3 regions of the Microbacterium sp. ARD31 genome follow, and region 1 is predicted to be linked to each of the others. Evidence: riboswitches for the same ligand, from Rfam matches in the RefSeq annotation. Region 1 holds a riboswitch; each other region holds the start of a gene.
What was found. A riboswitch is a leader RNA that binds a small molecule or an ion and turns the genes downstream of it on or off. The one in region 1 is predicted to bind glycine.
Positions count from the first base shown of each region.

Region 1 (4,320 bases):
GATGTGGTTGTGGTCGAACGCGAGCGCCGGAAGGGCGGTCGCGTCGAACCACGCCACGTTGTGCTGCTCGGTCGCCCGGGCGATGTCCTCGCGCACGAGCGCCCAGTAGACGATCGACACGACGCGCCCGGGGGAGCGGCCGACGTCGCCGAACGCGTACAACTGCTCGAGGTAGCTGGGCGCGAGACCCGTCGTCTCGGCGAGGGTGCGCGACGCGGTGGCCTCGAGGTTCTCCGCGGGATCGACCCAGCCGCCCGGGAGCGCCCACTGACCCTCGTGGGGATCGCGGGTGCGGCGCACGAGGGGGAGCTCGATGCGCGCGTCGTCGGCCTCGCTCCGCAACCGGAAGATGACGGTCGAGACGGCGACGCCGATGGGGGGAGGGGAGGTTGTTCTTGTCATGGTGACCTTAACTGCCGAGGTCGATCTTAGAGTCGATATGACCAGAACCGCAACACGAACCGATTTCCCAGCAGCGGCGGCCTACGCTGATCGGGAGGAACCGCCGGCTCTCCCGGGCGGACTCGTCAAGGGAGGCCCGCCGTGCTCGTCGTCGACATCATCGTCGTGCTCGTGCTCATCGCCGCGCTGTTCGGCGGACTCCTGCGGGGTCTCGTGGCCACCGCCGGCACGCTCGTCGGCATCGTTCTCGGCGCCGTCGTCGCCGTGTGGCTCACCCCCGTCATCGCGCCCGCCTTCACGGGCTGGGAGTACCGCAGCCTCGTGCTGGCGATCATCGCCCTCGGCATCGTGGCCCTCCTCGCCGCGCTCGGGACGGCCGTCGGCAGACGCCTCCGCCGCGGCGTCGACCGCGCGCGGCTCGCCCCGCTCGACCGCATCCTCGGCGGCGTCGTGAACACCGCCGCGGCCGCCGTCGTGCTGCTGCTCACGAGCGGCGCGATCGTCGGCTCCGGGATGCCGGTGGTCGCCCCCGCCGTCGCGTCCTCCCGCGTCCTGGGCGCCCTCGACGCCCTCACCCCGCCGGCGGTCGATTCCGCGCTCGCCGAGTTCCGCGGCTTCATCGTCGACGAGGGCATCCCGCGCGTCGGGGAGCTCCTGGCGCCCGAGGTGGAGCCGACGGCGCCCCCCGTCTCGCTGGACGATCCCGCGCTCGAGCGGGCCGCGGCATCCGTCGCCCGCATCAGCGGCAACGCCTACGCGTGCGGTGCGTCGCTCACCGGGTCGGGGTTCGTCGCCGCGCCCGATCTCGTCGTCACGAACGCCCACGTCGTCGCCGGTGTCGACGAGCCGCTGGTCGAACTGCCGGGACGGGATGCCGAGGAGGGCCGCATCGTCTACTTCGACCCCATCGACGACCTCGCCGTCATCAGCGTCGACGGCCTCGACGCGGCACCGCTCGAGATCGTCGACCCGGTCGCGGCGGGGACCCCCGTCGCGGTCCAGGGCTACCCGCTGGGCGGTCCCTTCACGAGCAGTGCCGCCTACGTCCTCTCGGTCGGCAGCGCCGTCGTCTCCGACATCTACGAGGACAGCTCGCAGCCGCGCGAGATCTACGCCCTCGAGGCGAACGTGCGTCCGGGCAACTCGGGCGGTCCCCTCCTCACCGAGGACGGCGAGGTGGCGGGTGTGGTCTTCGCCCGCGGCCAGGATGACGCGACCCGCGGGTACGCCATGACGACCGCCGAACTGCGCCCCGCGCTCCAGGTCTCGCCGGGCGACGCGACCGTCTCCTCCGGCGCCTGCACGACGGACTGACCGGGCCGTATCGGCGCGGCGGGCCCCGGTGATAGGCTCGCGCTCACAACCGCACACCGGACCATCGCGTCTGCTCGGGAGAAGCCCTCGTGGCTGCCGAAGGAGCAATCCCTCCCCGGAATCTCTCAGGCCCCCGTACCGAGCCGACATGGTCACTCTGAAAAGCGGCACCCTCGTGGTGCCCGCCGACGGGGCAAGCGGGCATCGCCCGCGAAATCTCTCAGGCCGATGACAGAGGGGGAGGAACTCACCCGCATCCCGCTGCGCCGTCAGGAGTTCCGTTGTTCCCCTCACCTCACCCCTCCGCCGGGTCGACACGATGTCCCTGAGCATCGGCGTCTTCGACCTGTTCACCGTGGGCATCGGGCCGTCGAGCTCGCACACGGTGGGTCCGATGCGCGCGGCCGCCGACTTCGTCTCGCGCATCGACGCGGACCGTGCCGCGCGGGTGCGGGTCGACCTGTACGGCTCCCTCGCGGCGACGGGACGTGGCCACGGCACGCTGACCGCCGTGCTGCTGGGACTCGAGGGGCTGCAGCCGGAGGAGGTCCTCCCGGCCGAAGTCGAGGAGCGCACTGCCGCGATCGCCGAGGCGCGTCGCGTCCGGCTGGGCGGCACGGGCGACGTGCCGCTGTGCGAGGACGACATCGTCCTGCACCCGCTGACAATCCTGCCCGCGCACACGAACGGACTGCGGCTGCAGGCGTGGGACGAGGACGATGTGCTCCTCGACGAGGCCGTCTACTACTCGATCGGCGGCGGGTTCATCGTCCGCGACGGCGAGGCTGCCGGCACGGCGGATGCGGCGCCCGTGCCGTTCCCGTTCGAGACGGCGGCGGAGCTCCTGGCCCACTGCGAGCGCGAGGGCTTTTCGATGGCCGAGGTCCAGCGGCGCAACGAGCGGGTCTCCCGCACCGACGACGACATCGTCTCCGGCATCCTCCACCTCGCCGACGTCATGGTCGACAGCGTCGCCTCCGGGGCGGCGCGCGAGGGGATGCTGCCGGGCGGCCTGCGCGTGCCGCGGCGGGCTCCGGCCTGGCACGCGCGCCTGCGGCGCGACGACCCGACCGGCGACGATCCCGCGCTCTGGCAGGAATGGGTCAACTTCGTGGCCCTCGCCGTCAACGAGGAGAACGCGTCCGGCGGACGGATCGTCACGGCCCCCACGAACGGCGCGGCGGGCATCATCCCCGCCGTGCTCCACTACGCGACCCACTACGCCGCGCCGGCGCGCCCCCGCGAAGAGGTCGTCGTGCCGTTCCTGCTGACGGCCGCCGCGATCGGCGTCCTCTACAAGGCGCGCGCCTCGATCTCGGGCGCCGAGGTCGGCTGCCAGGGGGAGGTCGGGTCCGCGTCGTCGATGGCGGCTGCCGGACTCGCCGAGGTCCTCGGCGGAACGCCCCGGCAGGTCGAGAACGCCGCCGAGATCGCAATGGAGCACAACCTCGGCCTCACGTGCGACCCGATCGGCGGTCTCGTGCAGATCCCGTGCATCGAACGTAACGCGATCGCCGCGGCGAAGGCGATCAACGCCGCCAAGATGGCGCTGTGGGGCGACGGCACCCACCGCGTGTCGCTCGACGAGGTCATCGTGACCATGCGCGAGACGGGGCGGGACATGAGCAGCAAGTACAAGGAGACGGCGCTCGGCGGCCTCGCGGTCAGCGTCGTGGAATGTTGAGCGGAGACGGCATGACCGAGACCACGACCGAGCCGCGGCGATCGCCGCTGCACGAGCTGCACGAGCGGCTCGGCGCGTCCTTCACCGACTTCGGCGGCTGGCTCATGCCCGTCCGCTACACGTCGGACCTCGCCGAGCACCACGCGGTGCGCCGTGCGGCGGGGATCTTCGACATCTCGCACATGGCCGAGCTCCGCATCGAAGGGACGGATGCCGCGGCGTTCCTCGACCGCGCGTTGGCCGGCCGCCTGTCGACGATGAAGGTCGGCAAGGCGAAGTACTCCCTCGTCCTCGCCGCCGACGGCGGCATCGTCGACGACGTCATCGTGTACCGCATCGCCGACGGCGAGTTCCTCGTCATCTCCAACGCCGGCAATCGCGCCGAGGTCGCGGCCGCGTTCGCCGCCGTCGCGGCGGGCGACACGCGCATCAACGACATCACCGACCGGATGTCGCTCATCGCCGTGCAGGGCCCGGCGGCCCGCGGCATCCTCGAGTCGACCGCGGGCGTCGAGGGCGTCGAACCGGCGCTCGCGGACATGACCTACTACTCGTGGGCGCGTGGCTCGTTCCAGGGCCGCAGCCTCTTCGTCGCGCGCACCGGGTACACCGGTGAGGACGGCTTCGAGCTCATGGTGCCGAACGAGGTCGCCGAGGGCCTGTGGCAGGCCGTCACCGACGCAGGCCGCGACGCGGGGCTCGTCCCCGCCGGGCTCGCCGCGCGCGACACGCTCCGCCTCGAAGCGGGGATGCCGCTCTACGGCCACGAGCTATCGCGCGACATCGTGCCGGCACAGGCGGGGCTCGGCCGCGTCGTCGCCGCCGACAAGGAGGACTTCGTCGGCAGGGACGGCCTCGCCGCCCGCGACCTCGGCGAAGCGCCCGTCCTCGTCGGGCTCGTCGCCGACGGCCGCCGCGCC
Region 1 is NZ_JAUZVE010000001.1:715,840-720,159, reverse strand. It holds gene Q9S36_RS03670 (NrtR DNA-binding winged helix domain-containing protein) at 1-402, opposite strand, end outside; gene Q9S36_RS03665 (MarP family serine protease) at 544-1,716, shown strand; glycine riboswitch at 1,782-1,867, shown strand; glycine riboswitch at 1,868-1,961, shown strand; gene Q9S36_RS03660 (L-serine ammonia-lyase) at 2,036-3,400, shown strand; gene gcvT (glycine cleavage system aminomethyltransferase GcvT) at 3,412-4,320, shown strand, end outside.

Region 2 (4,320 bases), on a different contig from region 1:
GACCTCGCGGGAGTAGGAGCGATCCCACTCGCCCACCAGGGCGCGGGCCGTGTGCGGGGCGTGGCGCAGCGGAGAGTCCTCGGGGGTCCACTCGCCGGCCTCGACGCGGGCGATCTCGCCGCGGATGGCGATCATCGCGTCGCAGAACCGGTCGATCTCGGCGAGGTCCTCGGACTCGGTCGGCTCGACCATGAGCGTGCCCGCGACGGGGAACGACATCGTCGGGGCGTGGAAGCCGTAGTCGACCAGCCGCTTGGCGACGTCGTCGACGCTGACGCCGCTCGCCTTGGTCAGGCCGCGGAGGTCGAGGATGCACTCGTGCGCCACCAGGTCGCCGTGGCCGCGGTAGAGCACCGGGAAGTGCTCACCCAGGCGCTGGGCGATGTAGTTGGCGGACAGGACCGCCACGGCGGTGGCGCGGGTCAGTCCCTGCGCGCCCATCATCCGGATGTAGGCCCAGGTGATCGGCAGGATGCCCGCCGAGCCGTACGGCGCCGCGCTGATCGGGCCGATGCCCTGGCGCTTCTCGGCGTCGGGGTGCCACCCGTGCGAGGGGAGGTACGGCGCCAGGTGCTCGCGCACGGCCACCGGACCGACGCCCGGACCGCCGCCGCCGTGCGGGATGCAGAACGTCTTGTGGAGGTTGAGGTGGGACACGTCGCCGCCGAACTCGCCGGGCCGGGCGTAGCCGAGCAGCGCGTTGAGGTTGGCCCCGTCGACGTAGACCTGGCCGCCGTGGTCGTGGACGATCTTGCAGAGGTCGGTGATCGTGTCCTCGTAGGCCCCGTGGGTCGAGGGGTAGGTCACCATGATCGCGGCGAGGGTCTCGGCGTGCTCGTCGCACTTTGCGCGCAGGTCGTCGAGGTCGACCGACCCGTCGTCGGAGGCCTTGACCACCACGACCTTCATGCCGGCCATCACGGCGGAGGCGGCGTTGGTCCCGTGGGCCGACGACGGGATCAGGCAGATGTTGCGGTCGAGGTCGCCGTTGGCCCGGTGGTAGCCGCGGATCGCCAGCAGGCCGGCCAGCTCGCCCTGGGACCCGGCGTTGGGCTGCACGGAGACCTTGTCGTAGCCGGTGACCTCCGCGAGCCACGACTCGAGGTCGTCGACGAGCTCGCGGTAGCCGGTGGCGTCCTGGGCCGGGGCGAACGGGTGCAGGTCGGCGAACCCGGGCAGGCTGACCGGCTCCATCTCGGTGGTCGCGTTGAGCTTCATGGTGCACGAACCGAGCGGGATCATGCCGCGGTCCAGTGCGTAGTCGCGGCCCGAGAGCTTGTGCAGGTAGCGCAGCATCTGGGTCTCGCTGTGGTGGGCGTGGAAGACCTCGTGGGTGAGGAAGTCCGTCGTGCGGTGCAGCTCCTCGGGCAGCCCGCTTGCCGGGGCCTCGTCCACGGCGGCGACCCCGAAGGAGCGCAGCACCGCGGCGACGGTCGACGCCGAGGTGCGCTCGCTGGTCGAGAGGCCGACGTGGTCGTCGTCGATCAGGCGCAGGTGCAGTCCCATGGTGCGCGCAGCCGCGACGACGTCGCCGGCGCGGCCCGGCACCGCCACGGTCAGCGTGTCGAACCAGGTGTCGTTGACGACCTCCACTCCCCCGGCCCGCAGGGCAGCCGCGATGCGGGAGGCGTGGTCGTGGGTGCGCTGCGCGATCCGGCGCAGGCCCTCGGGGCCGTGGTAGACGGCGTACATCGAGGCGACGACGGCGAGCAGCACCTGCGCCGTGCAGATGTTGGAGGTCGCCTTGTCGCGGCGGATGTGCTGCTCGCGGGTCTGGAGCGCGAGGCGGTACGCCGGACGGCCCTCGGCGTCCACCGAGACGCCCACGAGCCGGCCGGGCAGGTGCCGCTCGAGGCCGGCCGAGACGGACATGAACCCGGCGTGCGGTCCGCCGTAGAAGAGGGGTACGCCGAAGCGCTGGGACGAGCCGACGACGACGTCGGCGCCGAACGTGCCCGGGGCCTCCAGCAGGGCCAGGGCGAGCATGTCGGCCGACACCACGGCCAGCGCGCCGCGCTCGTGGGCCGCCTCGATCACGGGACGGGGGTCGGCCACGGCACCCGAGGCGCCGGGGTACTGGACGAGGACGCCGCACAGGTCGCCCTCGGGGAGGCCGGCGGCCAGGTCGGCGACCACCACCTCGATGCCCATCCCCTCCGCGCGCGTGCGGACCACGTCGATGGTCTGCGGCAGGGCGTCGGCGTCGATCACGAAGGGGCCGGCCGCGGTGCGCTGCGCACGGCGCACGAGCGTCATCGCCTCGGCGGCGGCGGTGCCCTCGTCGAGGAGCGAGGCGTTGGCGGTGGGCAGGCCGGTCAGGTCGGCGACCACGGTCTGGAAGTTCAGCAGCGCCTCGAGGCGGCCCTGGGAGATCTCCGGCTGGTACGGCGTGTACGCGGTGTACCAGGAGGGGTCCTCCAGCACGTTGCGGCGGATCACCGGGGGCGTGATCGTGCCGTGGTAGCCCAGGCCGATCATCGCCTCGGCCGGGCGGTTCTGCGAGGCCAGCGTGCGCAGCGCGCGGGCGGTGGCCTCCTCGTCGAGCGGGTCCGGCAGGTCGAGGGCCGCAGCCGTGCGGATCCCCCCGGGGACGGCGGCCGCCATCAGCGACTCGAGCGACTCGTGGCCCACGGCGGCGAGCATGTGCGCGATCGCGGCGTCGTCAGGGCCGATGTGCCGGGGCACGAACTCCCCCAGGGCGCTGGCGTCGGTCACCGACGCGGGGCCGGTCGCGGGACCGGTCGAGGGGCTGGAGGTGGCGTCCGTCACGGAGTCTCCCAGAGGTCACTGGCTGGACCTCCCCCTCTGTCGGCCAGGAGGCCTCCAGAGTGCCAACCCGCACGGTCCTGGTGCCTGAGAGGTTCCGGGGAGGAATTGCCCCTTCGGCGCACCGGCCCGGCCTCACGACCGGGCGCGACGACTCTCCCGTGCGGGATGTCGGCACCACGAGTTTAGCGATACGCAACACAAATGGGCGAAGCCGCCCGGTGTCGCGGGCGGCTTCGTCGGAGGATCGTGCGGTGGGAGTGGTCTGTCAGCCGGTCTGGCGGGCGGCGCGCCGCGCGGCCAGCTCGTCGCCGGCGACCGGGGCGGCGGGCTCCTCGGCGGCACGCTCGCTCGGGAGCTCGGCCAGGGTGCCCTCGATCTCGCGCCAGACCCCGCCGATCGCGATGCCGAAGACACCCTGACCACCCTGGAGGAGGTCGATGACCTCGTCGTTGCTGGTGCACTCGTAGACCGAGGCGCCGTCGCTCATCAAGGTCACGCGGGTCAGGTCGTCGGTGCCGCGCTGGCGCAGGTGGGCGGTCGCGGTGCGGATCTGCTGCAGCGAGATGCCGGCGTCGAGCAGCCGCTTGACCACCTTGAGGATGAGGATGTCGCGGAAGGAGTAGAGCCGCTGCGAGCCGGAGCCGGCGGCACCGCGCACGCTGGGCTCGACCAGACCGGTGCGGGCCCAGTAGTCGAGCTGGCGGTAGGTGATGCCGGCGGCGTTGCACGCGGTGGGACCGCGGTAGCCGGTGTCGCTGGGCAGCGGCGAGACGTCGTCGTCGAAGAGCAGGCCCTGCTCCTCGGCGAGCTCGGCGGCCTCCGCCGCAGCGGTGATCTGGGCGGCGTCCGCGCCCTGGTCGTTCTCGTTGCTACCCACAGCGACCCTCCAGGTCAGTTCCTCCGTTGTGCGGTAACTCCTGGGGGGAAGGATCCACTGGGGCGTCCCGCGGACGGGGCAACCACAGCGGTGGAGTTACAACGAAGACAGTTCACGGTAAGCCCGTCGCTCCGGCTTGTCCATCCACGCCCGCGGCGTGTCGCAACCCTCAACCTCAACCTGAGGGTGAGTGTTGGCGCTGGGGTCAGTGGGACTCGAAGTCGTCCGGCGAGACGTGGTCGAGGAACTCGCGGAAGCGCTCGACCTCGTCCTCCTGCTCGGCCGGCACGGCGAGCCCGGCCTCCTCGAGCACCGACTCCGCGCACACGATCCGGGTGCCGGTGCGCAGGGCGAGCGCGATGGAGTCGGACGGGCGGGCGCCCACCTCGGCGCCGCCGTCGAAGACGAGCTGGGCGTAGAAGATGCCCTCCTGCATGTCGACGATGCGCACCTCGTCGAGGCGCTGCCCGGTGGCGGCGAGCACGTCGCGCATCAGGTCGTGCGTCAGGGGGCGCGGTGGGGTGACGCCCTGCTGGGCGAAGGCGATGGCCGTGGCCTCGACCGCTCCGATCCAGATCGGCAGGTAGCGCTCCCCCGTCACCTCGCGCAGCAGCACGATGGGCTGGTTGGAAGGCATCTCGACACGGACACCCACGACGTCCATTTCCCGCATG
Region 2 is NZ_JAUZVE010000057.1:29,213-33,532, reverse strand. It holds gene gcvP (aminomethyl-transferring glycine dehydrogenase) at 1-2,715, opposite strand, end outside; glycine riboswitch at 2,832-2,938, opposite strand; gene Q9S36_RS45280 (MerR family transcriptional regulator) at 3,035-3,604, opposite strand; gene Q9S36_RS45275 (bifunctional nuclease family protein) at 3,852-4,319, opposite strand.
Region 2: it holds a riboswitch for glycine, as region 1 does, so the genes downstream of both, gcvP (aminomethyl-transferring glycine dehydrogenase) here and Q9S36_RS03660 (L-serine ammonia-lyase) in region 1, are expected to answer to the same signal.

Region 3 (4,320 bases), on a different contig from region 1:
GGCAGCGCCCACGAGCCCTCGTGGGGGTCGCGCGTGCGACGGACGAGGGGCAGGGCGAGCTCGGGGCGGTCGCCGTCGGGGTCGCGGCGGAGCGTGAAGATGACCGTGGACACGGCGACGCGCGTCGCGTCTCCTTCGGCGGACGCGATGGGGATGCCGTGGCTGATCGTGCTGGTTCGTGTCATGGTGACTCTAACTCCTTCGACCGATCTTAGTGTCATGGTGACCAGAAGGTCAAACGCGTGACGTTCGCGTCGTTCTCCCAGTCGCGCGCCGTAGGGTGGCCCTCCCCGGAAGGAGCCCCCGTGCAGGTGATCGACATCGTTCTGATCGTCATCCTCGTCGTCGCTCTGCTGGCAGGTCTCCAGCGCGGGCTGCTCGCCAGCCTCGGATCCCTGCTGGGTCTCGTCGGCGGCGCGTTCGCCGCCCTCTGGGCCATCCCACTGGTCAACGACGCCCTGCCCACTCAGCAGTGGCGGCCCCTCGTCGTCATCGGCGGCACCCTGCTGCTCCTGGTGGTCGGCATCGCGATCGGCGGCGGCATCGGCATGGCCCTGCGGCGCGGCGTCGACCGCACCCCCCTCCGCGGCTTCGAGCGCCTCCTCGGCGGCGCCGCGAGCGTCGTCATCGCCGCGCTCGCCGCCTCGTTCGTCGGGCAGGGACTCGTCGCGACTGGGATGCCGGTGGTGGCGCCCGCGATCGGCTCATCGACGGTGCTGCGCACGATCGACTCGCTGACCCCCCGGCCCGTGCAGACCACGCTCGCGCAGCTGCGGGCCGCCGTCCTCGACGAGGGCATTCCACGACTGGGCGGTCTCCTCGCCCCCGAGACCGAGACCGGACCCCTGCCGGCCATCGCGCTGGATTCACCGCGTCTCGAGGCCGCAGCGGCCTCGGTCGGACTGATCTCGGGCGTGGCGTACGCCTGCGGGACGAGCTCCACGGGCAGCGGGTTCGTCGCGGCTCCCGACCTCGTCGTGACCAACGCGCACGTCGTGGCAGGGGTCGACGCACCGGTGGTCGAGCTCCCCGGCCGCGCCGCCCGCGAGGGCCGCGTGGTCTACTTCGATCCGGTCGACGACCTCGCTGTCATCGAGATCGACGATCTGGATGCGGCCGCTCTCGGCATCACCGAACCGCTGGAGCCGGGTGCGTCGGCGGTCGTGCAGGGCTACCCGTACGGCGGCCCGTTCTCGTCGGGCCCCGCCCGCGTCCTGTCCGCCACCTCGGCGCCCGTGCCGGACATCTACGAGGACGCCAGCGCCCCACGCGAGATCTACGCGCTGCAGGCGCAGGTCGTGCCGGGCAACTCCGGCGGCCCGCTGCTGACCACCGACGGCGACGTCGCCGGCGTGGTGTTCGCGCGGGCGGACGACGGCCGCGAGGTCGGCTACGCGATGACGACGGCCGAGCTGCTGCCCGTCCTCGCCCAGGCGGATGCGTTCGAGCAGCCGGTGTCCACGGGCGCCTGCACGTCGTGACGGTCGGGGGCGCTATGCTGGCCCCGCAACTGAACAGCAACAGAACCGGCTCGATGACCTCTGCGGGAGAGCCCCGGCACTACGCCGGGCACCGAAGGAGCAAGCCTCCCCGCCAATCTCTCAGGTACGCGTACCGCTGAGGTCGGGCCACTCTGGAAAGAGATGTCTTCGACATCCGCCGACGGTGAAAGCACCGGCATCCCCTTGACGAACGGATGCCGATGCGAAACTCTCAGGCCCATGACAGAGGGGGAGTTCGATAGGCGCGGACCCGCGCCTGCCCGACCGACGGGAGAACTCATGCCAGACCCTCGCTCCACGCCGCTGCGTGGGCGCCACGAAGCGCTCGGCGCCTCGTTCACGGACTTCGGCGGCTGGCTCATGCCGGTGCGCTACTCGTCCGACCTGGCCGAGCACAAGGCCGTCCGCGAGAGCGCGGGACTGTTCGACATCTCGCACATGGCGGAGTTCCTCGTCACCGGCACGCACGCCGGGGCGTATCTCGACTACGCGCTCGCCGGCCGGCTCTCGGCGCTCGCCGAGGGCAGGGCGAAGTACTCGCTCGTGCTGGCGGCCGACGGCGGCATCATCGACGACGTGATCGTCTACCGCCTCGCCGACGACCGCTACCTCGTCATCGCCAACGCGGGCAATCGCGACGCGGTCGCCGAAGCCCTCGCCGAGCGGGTGGCGATGTTCCCGCCGCCGCCGCCCCTCACCGGCCAGGACGGGTCGTTCGCGTTCATCCCCGGCACGCATGCCCGCGTCGAGGACGTCTCGGATGGCTACGGCCTGCTCGCCGTGCAGGGTCCGGCGGCACGGGCGGTCCTCGAGGCGACGCCCGAGCTGACGGGGTGGCAGCGACCGCTCGCAGACGTGCCGTACTACGCCACGACCAGCGCGTCGTTCGACGAGACCGGTGTGCTCGTGTGCCGCACCGGCTACACCGGCGAGGACGGCTTCGAGCTGCTCGTGCCCGTCACCCGTGCCGAGGCGCTCTGGGACGCCCTGCTCCGCGCCGGCGAACCGCTCGGGCTGGTGCCGGCGGGCCTGGCCGCGCGCGACACCCTGCGCCTCGAGGCCGGCATGCCGCTCTACGGCCACGAGCTGACGCGCGACATCGCCCCCGCCCAGGCGGGCCTGGGCCGGGTCGTCGTGACGGACAAGGACGACTTCGTCGGCAAGGCCGCGCTCGCCGGGCGCGACCTCACGGACGCGCCCGTCCTCGTCGGGCTCGTCGCCGAGGGGCGCCGAGCCGGACGCGCCGGGTACGGCGTCTTCGACGGGGACGCGCCGGACGCGTCGCGCGTCGGCGAGGTCACCTCCGGCGCGCTCAGCCCGACCCTCGGCCACCCCATCGCCATGGCCTTCGTCGCCCCCGCGGCATCCGCCGCCGGCACCGTGCTGTATCTCGACGTGCGCGGAACCCGCATCCCCGCGACCGTGACCGCCCCGCCTTTCTACCGGAGGAAGAAGTGACCGATCTCAACAGCCTCAAGTACACCGCTGAGCACGAGTGGGTGGCCCTCGACGGCACCACCGCCACGGTCGGCATCACCGACTACGCCGCCGACAAGCTCGGCGACGTGGTGTTCGTGGAGCTCCCGTCCACCGGATCGGCCGTCACGGCGGGCGAGGTGTGCGGCGAGATCGAGTCGACGAAGTCCGTCGGCGAACTGTACGCACCGCTCACCGGCGAGGTCGCCGAGACGAACGACGCCGCCGTCGACGACCCTTCGCTGGTGAACTCGTCTCCCTACGGGGACGGGTGGCTGCTGAAGATCACCGTCGACCCGACCGCGGTGGAGGGTCTCATGGATCGTGCCGCCTACGTCGAACTCACCGGCGGGGACGCGTGAGCGGGCCCGGATCGGTCGCGGGCGGCACCTTCGCCGCCCGGCACATCGGCCTCGACGCCGACGCGCAGCGCGTCATGCTCGACGCCCTCGGCTACGAAGACGTCGACGCCCTCGTGCGACGCGCCGTTCCGGCATCCATCCAGGTGGACGCCCGCTCGACGAGCGACATCCCGGCCGCCGCGACCGAGGCCGAGGCCCTCGCCGAGCTGCGCGCGCTCGCCTCGCAGAACCGCGTCGCCCGGCCGATGATCGGGCTGGGCTACTACGACACGTTCACCCCGTCGGTGATCGCGCGGAACGTGCTCGAGAACCCGTCGTGGTACACCGCCTACACCCCGTACCAGCCCGAGATATCGCAGGGGCGGCTCGAGGCGCTCATCAACTTCCAGACGATGGTGACCGATCTCACCGGACTCGCCACGGCCAACGCGTCGATGCTCGACGAGTCGACGGCCGTCGTCGAGGGGATGCTGGTGGCCCGCCGTGCATCGAAGGCGGCCTCGAACGTGTTCGTCGTCGACGCCGACGCGCTGCCGCAGACCAAGGCGCTGCTCGTGCACCGGGCCGCGGCCCTGGGCATCGAGATCGTCGAGCGCGACCTCGCGCGCGGAGCGACGCTGCCCGAGGAGCTGTTCGGCGTGTTCGTGCAGTATCCCGGCGCATCCGGCGAGGTCTGGGACCCCCGTGGCGTCGTGGACGCCGCGCACGTCGCCGGCGGGCTCGCCGTGGTCGCCGCCGACCTGCTCGCCCTCACACTGCTGCGCTCGCCCGGCTCGTTCGGTGCCGACGTCGCCGTCGGCACCACCCAGCGCTTCGGCGTGCCCCTGGGCTTCGGGGGACCCCACGCCGGGTACATGGCCGTCCGCCAGGGGCTCGAGCGCCAGCTGCCCGGCCGACTCGTCGGCGTCTCGCAGGACGCCGAGGGTCACCCCGCCTACCGGCTGTCACTGCAGACCCGCGAGCAGCACATCCGCCGCGAG
Region 3 is NZ_JAUZVE010000002.1:123,919-128,238, reverse strand. It holds gene Q9S36_RS07310 (NrtR DNA-binding winged helix domain-containing protein) at 1-113, opposite strand, end outside; gene Q9S36_RS07305 (MarP family serine protease) at 306-1,481, shown strand; glycine riboswitch at 1,535-1,627, shown strand; gene Q9S36_RS07300 (glycine cleavage system aminomethyltransferase GcvT) at 1,782-2,960, shown strand; gene gcvH (glycine cleavage system protein GcvH) at 2,957-3,340, shown strand; gene gcvP (aminomethyl-transferring glycine dehydrogenase) at 3,415-4,320, shown strand, end outside.
Region 3: it holds a riboswitch for glycine, as region 1 does, so the genes downstream of both, Q9S36_RS07300 (glycine cleavage system aminomethyltransferase GcvT) here and Q9S36_RS03660 (L-serine ammonia-lyase) in region 1, are expected to answer to the same signal.